DNA from 2 places in the Streptomyces sp. NPDC088261 genome. Region 2 is predicted to be linked to the other one. Evidence: riboswitches for the same ligand, from Rfam matches in the RefSeq annotation. Region 2 holds a riboswitch; the other holds the start of a gene.
What was found. A riboswitch is a leader RNA that binds a small molecule or an ion and turns the genes downstream of it on or off. The one in region 2 is predicted to bind glycine.
Positions count from the first base shown of each region.

Region 1: it holds a riboswitch for glycine, as region 2 does, so the genes downstream of both, gcvP (aminomethyl-transferring glycine dehydrogenase) here and gcvT (glycine cleavage system aminomethyltransferase GcvT) in region 2, are expected to answer to the same signal.

Region 1 is NZ_JBIURL010000006.1:5,413-12,502, forward strand. It holds gene ACIODU_RS13945 (DUF881 domain-containing protein) at 1-383, shown strand, start outside; gene ACIODU_RS13950 (FHA domain-containing protein) at 574-1,335, shown strand; gene ACIODU_RS13955 (MerR family transcriptional regulator) at 1,352-2,086, shown strand; gene ACIODU_RS13960 (bifunctional nuclease family protein) at 2,140-2,613, shown strand; gene ACIODU_RS13965 (MerR family transcriptional regulator) at 2,817-3,386, shown strand; gene ACIODU_RS13970 (DNA polymerase IV) at 3,474-5,138, shown strand; partial or broken gene ACIODU_RS13975 (PRC-barrel domain-containing protein) at 5,036-5,431, opposite strand; glycine riboswitch at 5,561-5,658, shown strand; gene gcvP (aminomethyl-transferring glycine dehydrogenase) at 5,833-7,090, shown strand, end outside.
Region 2 is NZ_JBIURL010000003.1:323,373-330,462, reverse strand. It holds gene ACIODU_RS08680 (enhanced serine sensitivity protein SseB) at 1-38, opposite strand, end outside; gene ACIODU_RS08675 (AAA family ATPase) at 205-942, opposite strand; glycine riboswitch at 1,137-1,235, shown strand; gene gcvT (glycine cleavage system aminomethyltransferase GcvT) at 1,406-2,542, shown strand; gene gcvH (glycine cleavage system protein GcvH) at 2,730-3,107, shown strand; gene glyA (serine hydroxymethyltransferase) at 3,125-4,393, shown strand; gene ACIODU_RS08655 (L-serine ammonia-lyase) at 4,586-5,968, shown strand; gene ACIODU_RS08650 (hypothetical protein) at 6,048-7,090, opposite strand, start outside.

The DNA of each region.
Region 1 (7,090 bases), on a different contig from region 2:
CCGAGGGACCCGGGATCACGCTGACCGTCGCGGACGGCAGCGACACCGTCGAGCCCGACATGCTGCTCGACACGATCCAGGAGTTGCGGGCCGCGGGCGCGGAGGCGATCCAGATCAATGACGTCCGGGTGGTTGCGAACACCTACTTCTCGGGTACGGGAGGTGACATCCAGGTGGACGGGAAACGGGTCACCGCGCCGTACCGTTTCAAGGTCATCGGCAAGCCCCAGGACCTGGAGCCCGCCCTCAACATCCCGGGCGGGGTGGTGCAGACACTGGAGAAGGAGCAGGCCACGGCCACGGTGGCCAGGGCTGAGAAGATCATTGTCAATGCCTTGCGACCGGCGCGGAGCCCTGACTACGCTCGGTCGTCGGCGCAGTGAGGCGGGGGCGCATGGCGGCAAGCGGCCGCGGGCATGACGTTGCGGGGGGTCGGCGCACGAACAGTGTGGTGAGTGGTGGAAACTGTCCGGTGGATACGGACGTTGTCAAGATGTCCGGGTCGGCAGGTGTGTTCATTCAGGGTTCGTCCTGCCCCACGGGCGGGTCTGTATCGGTCAAGGGGAATCGCCCGTGAAGTTGTTTGGGAAGTTGTTCGGCAAGAGCGCACGCGAGGACGGCGGGGGTTCCCGTCACCGTGCGGCGCGGCACGGCGGGAGCGAGGAGTCGAGCGGCGACCGCCCGCTCTTCCGTGACCAGGTGGGTGACGGCGCCGCCGGAGGCGCGTCGTCTGTTGACCCCGCCGGTCAGGGCCGCATAGGTTTCGGTGAACCATCGGCCTCGACCACGGGTGGAGGGTCTGCCTTGCCGGTCTGTACGAGGTGTGGCCACCGCAACGCGGAGGCAAGTCGGTTCTGCTCCAACTGCGGAGCGCCGCTGCGGGCCGGGGTGCCCGCCGAGCGCGCCTCGGAGACGACCTCCACCATCTCCATCTCCGGCCTCGAGGCGTACGACTCGGAGGTCACGGGCCAGACGGCCGTGCCGTCCCTCTCCCCGGAGGCCCAGGCCGCCGTGGACGCCCTCCCGCTGGGTTCGGCGCTCCTCGTGGTGCGCAGGGGGCCCAACTCGGGCAGCCGCTTCCTCCTGGACAGCGAGCTGACGACGGCCGGACGTCACCCGCAGAGCGACATCTTCCTCGACGACGTGACCGTCTCCCGCCGCCATGTGGACTTCCGCAGGGGTGCCGACGGCCGCTTCACCGTCTCGGACGTGGGCAGCCTGAACGGCACGTACGTCAATCGCGAGCGGATCGACTCGGTCCTGCTGTCGAACGGCGACGAGGTTCAGATCGGCAAGTACCGGCTGGTCTTCTACGCGAGCCAGCGGGGCGTGTGACTTTCAGGAAAGGTCCATGCTGCGAACACCCACGGGCGGTGCCGGTCACGGCACCGCCCCCTCGGGCGACACTCTGCTGAGCATCGGTGCGGTGCTCGGCCGGCTGCGGGTCGAGTTCCCCGAGGTCACCATGTCCAAGATCCGCTTCCTGGAGGCGGAGGGCCTGGTCGAGCCGCGCCGCACCTCGTCCGGGTACCGGAAGTTCGGGCCCCAGGACGTGGAGCGGCTGACCCAGGTGCTGCGGATGCAGCGGGACCACTACCTCCCGCTGAAAGCCATCCGGGAGCATCTCGACGCCCTCGGCCGGGGCGAGCGTGTCCCCCTGCCGTCCCAGCAGCGCCAGCGGCGCGCCGGGGCGGAGACCGGGCCCGCGCCGCGGACCGCCGCCAGGATCGGGCGTGAGGAGCTGCTGGCCGCCTCCGGGGCCGACGCGAGCGCGCTGGACGAGTGGGAGTCGTACGGCCTGATCACTCCGATGCCGGACGGCGGGTACGACGCCGAGTCCGTGACCGTGGCGAAACTGGTCACGGATCTCGGAAGATTCGGACTGGAACCACGGCATCTGCGGATCATGAGAGCGGCGGCCCAGCGCGAGGCGGGGATGGTCGAGCAGGTGGTCGCACCGCTGCGCCGGCACCGTAACCCGCAGACCAGAGCCCATGCGGAGGCCACCACGAGGGAGCTGGCGACCCTCTCGGTGAAGCTGCACGCGGCACTGTTCCGGACGGCTCTCGGAGCACATCCGTACTGATCATGGGGGAGTCCGACTACCCAAACCGGTCGCTCGCGTCCTAGGGTTGCTGTGTGAACGAGCTCGACGTTGTGGGTGTCCGGGTGGAAATGCCCTCCAACCAACCGATCGTGCTCCTGCGTGAAGTGGGAGGCGATCGGTACCTTCCCATCTGGATCGGGCCGGGGGAGGCCACCGCCATCGCCTTCGCCCAGCAGGGCATGACCCCTGCCAGGCCGCTGACCCATGACCTCTTCAAGGACGTCCTTGAGGCCGTGGGCCAGGAGCTGACCGAGGTCCGCATCACGGACCTCAGGGAAGGTGTCTTCTACGCGGAGCTGGTCTTCGCCAGCGGGGTCGAGGTGAGCGCCAGGCCGTCCGACGCCATAGCGCTCGCGCTGCGCACCGGCACGCCGATCTACGGCAGTGACGGCGTCCTGGACGACGCGGGGATCGCCATCCCGGACGAGCAGGAGGACGAGGTGGAGAAGTTCCGCGAATTCCTCGACCAGATCTCTCCCGAGGACTTCGGGACCAACAGCCAGTGAGTGGCCGGTGAGTGCCTGACGGCCGGAGGCGGACCCGCCTCCGGACAGCACCGGCGGCACATTCGGTCAGCCCTTCCCGGGACCGGGACACGCGAAACCACTCTCAAGGTGATTATCACTCGGCGTGGCGAGTGCGGCGATCGTTGACGCACCCCGAGTGACTCCCTACCGTCGTTGAGGGCAGGTCAAGGACGGAGGTCGGCGTGAGAAGCAGCGGCGACGGTACGGCGGTGGGCGGGGCGTTCCCGCTGCGGAGCGAGGCGGCCGACCCCGGTACCGAGACGGTCGGATACCGAGGACCGACCGCGTGTGCCGCGGCGGGGATCACGTACCGCCAGTTGGACTACTGGGCGCGTACGGGGCTCGTGGAGCCCAGCGTGCGCGCGGCGTACGGCTCCGGGGCGCAGCGGCTCTACAGCTTCCGTGACGTGGTCGTCCTCAAGATCGTGAAGCGGTTCCTGGACACCGGGGTCGCGCTCCAGAACATCAGGGCGGCCGTGCGGCACCTGCGGACCCGGGGCGTCCAGGATCTTGAGCGGATGACGCTGATGAGCGACGGCGCCACGGTCTACGAGTGCTCGTCGCCGGACGAGGTCGTCACGCTGCTCCAGGGCGGTCAGGGGATCTTCGGGATCGCGGTCGGGGTGGTGTGGCGGGACGTCGAGGCCGCCCTGTCGCAGCTGCACGGCGAGCGGATCGACACGGGCGAGACGCTGGTGGGGAACAACCCCGCCGACGAACTGGCCAGGCGGCGCAGGGACCGCGCGGTCTGAGCCGCGCGAGGCTCCGTGCACGCGGGACCGGGCCCGTTCCCTCGCCGTACCGGCCGATTGTCAGTGGTGTGAGGGACCATCGGGGGTGTGAGAGCCGCCCCGACCGTCCTGCATCTGGACATGGACGCCTTCTTCGCCGCGGCGGAGCAGGCGGCGAAGCCGAGTCTGCGTGGAAAGCCCGTGGTGGTGGGGGGTCTGGGACCGCGCGGGGTGGTCTCCACGGCCTCCTACGAAGCGCGGCGGTTCGGGGTGCACTCGGCGATGCCGATGGCGCAGGCGAGACGGCTCGCGCCGAACGCCGCGTATCTCGTCCCGCGCTTCACCGTCTACCGGGCGATCAGCGAGCAGGTGATGGAGCTGCTGGGGCGGCTGTCGCCGCTGGTGGAGCCGCTGAGCCTGGACGAGGCGTTCGTGGACCTGGAGGCGGGCGGCTCGGCCCACGACACGGCCTCCGCGCGGGCGGCCGGTGAGCGGTTGCGGCGGGAGATCCGCGCGACCACGGGGCTCACCGGGTCGGTGGGGCTCGCGGGGTCCAAGATGCTGGCGAAGATCGCCTCGGAGCAGGCCAAGCCGGACGGCTTGGTCATCGTCGAGCCGGGGACCGAACGGGCGCTCCTGGGGCCGATGACCGTACGGACTCTGCCCGGGGTCGGTCCGGCGACGGGGGAGCACCTGCGGCGGGCCGGGATGACCACCGTGGCGGATCTGGCGGAGGCCGGTGAGGACGAGCTCGTACGGCTGCTGGGGAAGTCGCACGGGGCGTCGCTGTTCCGGATGGCGGGCGGGCACGACGACCGGCCCGTGGTGGCCGAGCGGGAGACCAAGTCCGTCTCCGTGGAGGACACCTTCGACGTCGATCTGCACGACCGGATGCGGGTGCGGGCGGAGGTGGACCGGCTGGCGGACCGGTGCGTCCAGCGGCTGCGGGCGGCCGGGCACTCGGGGCGGACGGTCGTGCTCAAGGTCCGGCGGTACGACTTCTCCACGCTGACCCGCTCGGAGACGCTGCGCGGGCCGACGGACGACCCGGGTGTGGTGCGGGAGGCGGCGGGGCGGCTGCTGGAGTCGGTGGACACCACGGGCGGGGTACGGCTGTTGGGGGTGGGGGTCAGCGGGCTCGCGGACTACACGCAGGAGGACCTGTTCGCGCAGGCGGCGGCGGACCGGCTGGCGGCGGACAAGGCGGCTGCGGACCGGGCGGCGGAGGTGGCCCACGTCGCCGCGTCCACGCCGGCGCCCGGGCAGGGCTCCGGGAAGGGCGCTGAGAAGGCCGGGGAGGAGCGCGCCGACGCCTCCCGGGCACTCGGGGCGGCGGACGGGCACGCGGCGCCCACCGGGGGCGTACCGGCCGCCCAGGAGGCGCCGGGGAATCCGGGCCTGCCCGCCGACCGGCGCTTTCCGGCCGGGCACGACGTGCGCCACGCCGCGTTCGGCGCGGGCTGGGTGCAGGGCAGCGGGCTGCGCCGGGTCACCGTACGGTTCGAGGTGCCGTGGTCCGCGCCGGGGCGGGTGCGGACGTTCTGGGTGGACGATCCCGAGCTGGAGCTGTCGGACCCGCTGCCCCTGACCGGAGGACCGGCCGGGGGCGGTGAGGCGGCTCAGGAGGGGGAGGCGACTCAGGACGGGCCGGGGCCGCCGGAGCGGGATCCGTCGTCCTGGCCGGCGACCCGCCCGAAGTCACGCTCGGCGTCCCGGTCGGACAGCGAGGCGGGGCGCTCGGGCGGCCCCGGTTCCGGCAGGGCCAGGCCGTAGTGCCGGTAGAGCTGGAGCTCCTGCTCGGGCGAGAGGTGCCTGCCGACGCCGAAGTCGGGCGCGTCCTTGATCAGCGAACGCTCGAAGGGAATCCGGAGCGTCTCCTCCTCCAGCGTGCTCGGCGCGAGGGGGACGAACGCGTCCCGGCTGAAGATCCCGGTGCGGACGGCCGCCCACTCGGGCACCCCCGTGGCGTCGTCCAGATACACCTCGTCCACCGTGCCGATCTTGTGGCCATCGCGGTCGAACGCCTTGCGGCCGATCAGGCTGCGCGGATCGATGTCGTTCTCCACGGTCCCTCCAACTGGTCGCACAAGCGGGGAAGACCCGTCGCTCCACTCATAAGAAAAGTGCAGATTTGGCCTGTCGGCCACTCGAAAAGCCCTGCGCGGGGCCTCGCTGGTAGGCTGGCACACGGCTGCTGACCCTGTGCGGGAGAGTCCTCCGGAGAGATCGCCGGAGGCGCCGAAGGAGCAAATCCTCCCCGGAATCTCTCAGGCCCCCGTACCGCACGGACGAGGTCACTCTGGAAAGCAGGGCGGGCGTCGACGGCGTCCGTCCTCACCGACGGTGAAAGCCGGGCGGCCCCCTGGCGCCCGGTGAAGCTCTCAGGTCAGATGACAGAGGGGGAGGCCGTCCGGGCACCCGCGCCTTGGTGCCCCTCGCAGGTCGTGACGACCAGGAGGCCTCCCACATGACCGACCACCGCATTCCGCTCTCCCGGCTGGAGAGTGGCGTTCCCTTCGAGCAGCGCCACATCGGGCCCGACGTGGCGGCCCAGGCGAAGATGCTCGCGCAGGTCGGCTACGGCTCGCTGGACGAGCTGACCGCCGCCGCGGTGCCCGACGTGATCAAGAGCGCGGAGGCGCTGCGGCTGCCCGGGGCCCGTACCGAGGCCGAGGTGCTGGCGGAGCTGCGCTCCCTCGCCGACCGCAACACGGTTCTCGCCCCGATGATCGGTCTCGGCTACTACGGCACGTTCACCCCGCCGGTGATCCTGCGCAACGTCATGGAGAACCCGGCCTGGTACACCGCGTACACGCCGTACCAGCCGGAGATCTCCCAGGGCCGCCTCGAAGCCCTCCTGAACTTCCAGACGATGGTCGCCGACCTGACGGGGCTGCCGACCTCCGGCGCCTCCCTGCTGGACGAGGGCACGGCCGCCGCCGAGGCGATGGCCCTCTCCCGCCGCGCAGGCAAGGTCAAGGACGGTGTTTTCCTGATCGACGCCGACACCCTGCCCCAGACGATCGCCGTGATCAGGACCCGCGCCGAACCGACCGGCGTCGAGGTCGTCGTCGCGGACCTCACCGACGGCATCCCGGCCGACGTCGCCGAGCGCGGTGTCTTCGGCGTGCTGCTCCAGTACCCCGGCGCCTCCGGGGCCGTACGGGACATCAGGCCGGTCGTCGAGCGGGCGCACGAGCTGGGCGCCCTCGTCACCGTCGCCGCCGACCTGCTCGCGCTGACGCTCCTCACCTCGCCCGGCGAACTGGGCGCGGACATCGCCGTCGGCACCACCCAGCGCTTCGGCGTCCCGATGGGCTTCGGCGGACCGCACGCCGGATTCATGGCCGTACGGGACACGTTCGCGCGCACCCTGCCGGGCCGGCTCGTCGGGGTGTCCGTGGACGCCGACGGCGACAAGGCGTACCGGCTGGCCCTCCAGACCCGCGAGCAGCACATCCGCCGCGAGAAGGCCACCAGCAACATCTGCACCGCGCAGGTCCTGCTCGCCGTCATGGCGGGCATGTACGCGGTCTACCACGGGCCCGACGGTCTGCGGGGCATCGCCCGGCGCACCCACCGCTACGCGACGCTGCTCGCCGAGGGGCTGCGGGCCGGCGGCGCGGAGGTCGTGCACGGCGCGTACTTCGACACGGTGACCGTCCGCGTCCCCGGCCGGGCCGCCGAGGTCACCGCCGCCGCCCGTGAGCACGGCGTCAACCTGT
Region 2 (7,090 bases):
ACCTCTTCGAGCTCGTTGCCGGGCCATGCTGTGTCCACGCGCTCCACCCCTCCACTCACCTGCTTGCCTGCCGCAGCACCCTAAGGCCTGTCGTCACGGCGCATCCCGGGCGTACCGCCCGGAGCGCGTCAGGGCGGGCCGCCCGGAGCACGCGCCGGGGCGGGCCGCCCGGAGCACGCGCCGGGGCGGGCCGCCCGGAGCGCCTCAGGGCGTCCCGCCCGTGAACGTGATGGCGGACAGGGTGGTGGCCGCCGGCCTGTCCAGCAGGGTCGCCGAGGCGCAGCCCGCCGGGAGGCGGCCCGACTCGGCGTCCTTGACGAGGCGGCGGACCGCGCGCCGGTGGCGGGCGAACGCGTACCCCGAGACGCCCCGGCCGCGCTCGCGCTGGCCCGCGCGGGCCACCCCGGGCGTGACGTCCAGCAGGACCAGGTGGAGGCGGCGGCCCCGCACCCGGGCGTCGCGGGCGAGCCAGCGCCGTACCCAGGTCTGCGTACCGCAGTCGTGCACGACCACGCTCTCGCCGGAGCGCAGCGCGCGCCACAGCGCGGCGTAGTGGGCGACGCGGACCAGCGGGCGGTAGACGGCGTACGGCACGGGGCGGGGCAGCCGGCGCGCCCAGCGGTCCCTGGTGTCCTGCGAGTCGACGCCGCCGGCGGCCGCCCTCCGTATCAACGTGGACTTGCCGCTGCCCGGCAGTCCCGAGACGACCACGACGTCCCCCGCCGCGAAGTAGAGGGTGCCCGGCACCCTGCCGTCGCGGCCGCGCAGGTCGCGGACCACCGGCGCGGAGCGCGCGGGCACGTCCCGGGCGGCCGTCACACCGGACTGGACGGGCATTCCGGACGCCGCTGCGCCCGCCACCCCCGGCGCCACGCCCGTCGCCACGCCCGTCGCCGCCACCCCTGTCGCCGTCACATACGCACCGGATCCCTGCGACGTCATCGCCGTCCCCCCGTCAGGTCGGACACCCTGGCCCTTGACCCCTGCCAGACCCTTGCCCATAAAGTGTAAAGAATTGGTAATGCCGCGCAAGCCTTTCACGGGGCGTGGCGGGCAGTCGCCATGTTCGGGGACTCTCTCCCCCACGCGCCCGCGATGCGTGCGATGATGACGGCGCCAACTGCATACAGGCCGTTTGAATCCGCGCGGGAGAGTCCCGGCTCACCGTGTGCGCCGGGCGCCGAAGGAGCAAGTTCTCCCCTTGAATCTCTCAGGCCCCGTACCGCGTGGATGAGGCAGATCTGAAAAGCGGGCCGCCCGTCGCGGTCCCACCCAAGGTGCAAGTCACGACCGTGAGCACGTACGGAGAGTCGTCCGTGGTTCCGTGCGGTCGTGGTGAACCTCTCAGGTTCCGATGACAGATGGGGAGGACCGTCCTCGTCGTCATGCCCTGGGAGTCACCACCATGAACTCTGCCCCGAGCAGCACCCCCCGCCGCACCGCCCTCGACGCGGTGCACCGCGCGCTGGGCGCGACCATGACCGACTTCGCGGGCTGGGACATGCCCCTGCGGTACGGGAGCGAGCGCGACGAACACCTCGCGGTCCGCACCAAGGCGGGTCTGTTCGACCTGTCGCACATGGGCGAGATCACCGTCACGGGCCCGCAGGCGGCCCAGCTGCTGGACCACGCGCTGGTGGGCAACATCGGCGCGGTCGCCGTCGGCCGTGCCCGGTACACGATGATCTGCCAGGAGGACGGCGGGATCCTCGACGACCTGATCGTCTACCGCCTCGGCGAGGACGAGTACATGATCGTCGCCAACGCCTCGAACGCGCAGACGGTCCTGGACGCGCTGACCACCCGCGCGGCGGGCTTCGACGCGGAGGTACGGGACGACCGGGACGCGTACGCGCTGCTCGCGGTCCAGGGCCCGGAGTCCCCCGGCATCCTGCGGTCGCTCACGGACGCCGACCTGGACGGCCTGAAGTACTACGCGGGCCTGCCCGGCACGGTCGCGGGCGTGCCCGCGCTCATCGCCCGTACCGGCTACACCGGCGAGGACGGCTTTGAACTGTTCGTCGGGCCCGCGCACGCGGAGACGCTCTGGCGGGCCCTGACCGAGGCCGGCGCCCCGGTCGGCCTGGTGCCCTGCGGGCTGTCCTGCCGGGACACCCTCCGCCTGGAGGCGGGCATGCCGCTGTACGGCAACGAGCTGTCCACGGCCCTCACCCCCTTCGACGCGGGCCTGGGCCGGGTCGTCAAGTTCGACAAGACCTCCAACGGAGGCGACTTCGTCGGGCGCAAGGCCCTGGAGGCCGCCGCCGAGCGCGCCGCCGCCGCCCCGCCGCGCAAGCTGGTCGGCCTGGTCGCCGAGGGCCGCCGCGTCCCCCGCGCCGGGTACGCCGTGGTCGCGGGTGGGGAGACCGTCGGCGAGGTCACCTCGGGCGCCCCCTCCCCCACGCTGGGGAAGCCGATCGCCATCGCGTACGTGGACGCCTCGCACGCCGAGCCGGGGACGGCGGGGGTCGGGGTCGACATCCGCGGGTCCCACGAGGCGTACGAGGTCGTGGCGCTCCCGTTCTACAAGCGCCGGAAGTGATACGGACGTCTCGGACGTCACAGTCCCTGCGGTACCGACAGTCCCGACAGCCCCAACAGTCCCGCGACGCCACGGCCCGGCCCTGACGACCGGTCCGGTCCGGCCCTGGCCCCGATCCCTCCCCGCGCGTCTCGATCCTCAAGACGCCCGTCCCGACCACTCCCCCTCGTACAGGAGAATTCAGCCCATGAGCAACCCCCAGCAGCTGCGTTACAGCAAGGAGCACGAGTGGCTGACGGCCGCCGAGGACGGGGTGTCGACCGTCGGCATCACCGAGTTCGCGGCCAATGCCCTCGGTGACGTCGTGTACGTCGAGCTCCCCGGCGTCGGTGCCGCGGTCACCGCCGGTGAGACCTGCGGTGAGCTGGAGTCGACGAAGTCGGTCAGCGATCTGTACTCGCCGGTGAGCGGCGAGGTCACCGAGACCAACCAGGACGTCGTGGACGACCCCTCGCTGGTGAACTCGGCCCCCTTCGAGGGTGGCTGGCTGTTCAAGGTGCGCGTCGCGGAGGAGCCGGCCGACCTGCTCACCGCCGACGAGTACACGGAATTTTCCGGCAACTAGACACCCCAGGGACTGTGATGTCTTCGAAGTCGCTTCTGAACACCCCGCTCCACGAGCTCGACCCGGACGTCGCCGCCGCCGTCGACGCCGAACTCCACCGTCAGCAGTCCACGCTCGAAATGATCGCCTCGGAGAACTTCGCTCCGGTCGCGGTCATGGAGGCCCAGGGCTCCGTCCTGACCAACAAGTACGCCGAGGGCTACCCCGGCCGCCGCTACTACGGCGGCTGCGAGCACGTCGACGTGATCGAGCAGATCGCGATCGACCGTGTGAAGGAGCTGTTCGGGGCCGAGCACGCCAACGTGCAGCCGCACTCCGGCGCGCAGGCGAACGCGGCGGCGATGTTCGCGCTGCTCTCCCCCGGCGACACGATCATGGGTCTCAACCTCGCCCACGGCGGGCACCTGACCCACGGCATGAAGATCAACTTCTCGGGCAAGCTCTACAACGTCGTCGCGTACCACGTCGACACCGAGACCGGTCAGGTCGACATGGCCGAGGTCGAGCGCCTCGCCAAGGAGTCGCGGCCGAAGCTGATCGTGGCCGGCTGGTCCGCGTACCCCCGCCAGCTGGACTTCGCGGCCTTCCGCCGCATCGCGGACGAGGTCGGCGCGTACCTGATGGTCGACATGGCGCACTTCGCCGGCCTGGTCGCCGCGGGCCTGCACCCGAACCCGGTGCCGCACGCCCACGTCGTCACCACCACCACGCACAAGACCCTCGGCGGCCCGCGCGGCGGAGTGATCCTCTCCACCCAGGAGCTGGCGAAGAAGATCAACTCCGCGGTCTTCCCGGGCCAGCAGGGCGGCCCGCTGGAGCACGTCATCGCGGGCAAGGCGGTCTCCTTCAAGGTGGCGGCCTCGGACGAGTTCAAGGAGCGCCAGCGGCGCACCCTGGACGGCGCCCGGATCCTCGCGGAGCGCCTGGTGCGGGCCGACGTCACCGAGCACGGTGTCTCCGTCCTGTCCGGCGGTACGGACGTGCACCTGGTCCTTGTCGACCTGCGGAACTCGGAGCTGGACGGCCAGCAGGCCGAGGACCGCCTCCACGGCATCGGCATTACGGTCAACCGCAACGCCGTCCCGAACGACCCGCGCCCCCCGATGGTCACCTCGGGCCTGCGGATCGGCACTCCGGCGCTCGCCACCCGGGGTTTCACCACCGAGGACTTCGCCGAGGTCGCGGAGATCATCGCCGCCGCCCTCAAGCCCGACTTCGACCGTGAGGCGCTGGCGGCGCGGGTCACCGCGCTGGCCGAGAAGCACCCGCTCTACCCCGGCCTGTAGGCACCGGGCCCCACCCGGGCCTCCGCCACCACACCGGAACGTCATCGCCCGTACGGCTCTCCGTACGGCCCGCGTTCGTGAGGCACCGCGCACACTGGACCGTGAGCGCGGTGCCCCGCACCCCGTACACCCGTGGCCTCTGCACCACCCCGGCAGACAACGGCGTCTACCCACCAGCTAGGAGTCCCTCCCGTGGCCATCTCGGTCTTCGACCTCTTCTCGATCGGCATCGGCCCGTCCAGCTCCCACACGGTCGGCCCGATGCGCGCGGCGCGCATGTTCGCCCGCCGGCTCAAGAACGAGGGGCTCCTGGCCCACACCGCGAAGGTACGGGCGGAGCTGTACGGCTCCCTCGGCGCGACCGGCCACGGCCACGGCACCCCCAAGGCCGTCCTCCTCGGCCTGGAGGGCCACTCCCCCCGTACGGTCGACGTGGAGCGCGCGGACGCCGAGGCGGAACGTATCCGCACGGGCAAGCGCCTCAACCTCCTGGGCATGCACGAGATCGCCTTCGACGTGGACGAGGACCTGGTCCTGCACCGCCGCGAGGTCCTGCCGTACCACGCGAACGGCATGACCGTCCTCGCGTACGACGCGGACGGCGGCCTGCTCCTGGAGAAGACGTACTACTCGGTGGGCGGCGGCTTCGTCGTGGACGACGACGCGATCGGCGAGGACCGCATCAAGCTGGACGACACGGTCCTCACCCACCCCTTCCGCACCGGCGACGAGCTGCTGCGGCTCGCCCGCGAGACGGGCCTGTCGATCTCCGCGCTGATGATGGAGAACGAGAAGGCCTGGCGCACGGAGGACGAGATCCGGGCGGGGCTGCTGGAGATCTGGCGGGCCATGCAGGCGTGCGTCGCGCGCGGCATGTCCCGCGAGGGCATCCTGCCCGGCGGCCTGAAGGTCCGCAGACGGGCCGCGAACACCGCGCGCCAGCTGCGCGCGGACGGCGACCCGCAGGCCCACGCGATGGAGTGGATCACGCTGTACGCGATGGCCGTGAACGAGGAGAACGCCGCCGGCGGCCGGGTCGTCACCGCCCCCACCAACGGCGCGGCGGGCATCATCCCGGCGGTCCTGCACTACTACATGAACTTCGCGGCCGGCGGCGCCACCCCGGCGGAGAAGGACGAGAGCGTCGTCCGCTTCCTCCTCGCCGCGGGCGCCATAGGCATGCTCTTCAAGGAGAACGCGTCCATCTCCGGCGCCGAGGTCGGCTGCCAGGGCGAGGTCGGCTCGGCCTGCTCGATGGCGGCGGGCGCCCTGGCCGAGGTCCTGGGCGGCAGCCCCGAACAGGTCGAGAACGCCGCCGAGATCGGCATGGAACACAACCTGGGCCTGACCTGCGACCCGGTCGGCGGCCTGGTCCAGATCCCGTGCATCGAACGCAACGGCATGGCGGCGGTGAAGGCCGTCACGGCGGCGAAGATGGCCCTGCGCGGCGACGGCAGCCATAAGGTCTCCCTGGACAAGGTCATCAAGACGATGAAGGAGACGGGCGCCGACATGTCCGTCAAGTACAAGGAAACGGCGCGGGGCGGCCTCGCGGTGAACATCATCGAGTGCTAGGGCGAGACCGCCGGGTCCGAGGTGAAGGAGTGGTGTCACGGCCCCCTGTGCCGGCCACGCGAAGAACGGCGAACTCGACTCACAGCCGGCTGGCTCTACCGCACCCCACGCCGTCCGCCTCCCGCATACGGGTGTCCATCGGGGTGCTGCGGTCGTACGGGTCGGACTCGGGGCCCTCGCCCTCGTCCGTGACCGCGCGTTCGGCGCTGAACTCCGGGGTGAAGTAGCCGGTGGACGGGGAGCATCCGCCGTTGGCGGAGTCCACCCTGTAGGAGACGAGCGAGAACGTGCCCGGCTCGATGAACACCTTCGCCGGATCGTCCCAGCTCATCACCACCTCGCGGCGCACGATCGTGCGCGCGACCTCGTCGCTGCCGGACGCGGCCCGGACGAGCGGATAGACGTACGTGACGTCGCTGCTCACCTCGACCGCGCCGCGCTTGCCCTCCCGGTACGTGATACGTCCCCGGGTCTTCACGACGTCACCGGCGAGCCGCACCTCCGTGCCGTCGAACCGGCTGAACAGCAGCAGGGGGTCGTTCTCCGGAGTGGGCGCGGTGAACGCGGTCTCCAGGAAGTCCTGGACGTCCCGCTGCTGGGGGTTGACCGCCGCGATCGCCTTCGCCGGCCGCTCTCCGCGCAGGACCCCCGGGTCCAGGCTCGACGCGATCAGGAAGTCGCGGCTCCGGTCGAGGGCCCGCGCGACCTCCGCCTCCGTCATCCAGCCGGTCGCCCGCGCCGCGGGCAGCCCCAGCCCCGTCGCCCCGTCGCTCCACAGCCGGGCGGGCGATCCCCTGAACGGCTCGTCGACGGTGGGGAGCCCGGCCGCCGCCTCCGTCGGCGGCGGCGCGGTCGGGCGGGCCGTCTCGGCGGCCGGCGGTACGGCGTCGGCGTCGCCGTTCCCCCACCATCCGGTCAGCCGGCCCGGCGTCAGCGCCACGACCAGCAGGGCGAGCGCGGCCATGAGCCCGAACGCGTACCACCCCTTGCCCCCGCCCCCGCGCGGCCGGGCCGGGGTGTGGGTCCGCCAGCCCTCCGGCGGAGCCGGCTGCTCCTTCAGACGCCGCGTCACCATCCGCGCCCGCGCCGACGGTTCCCGGGGCGCGCCCGGCGCCCCGGCCG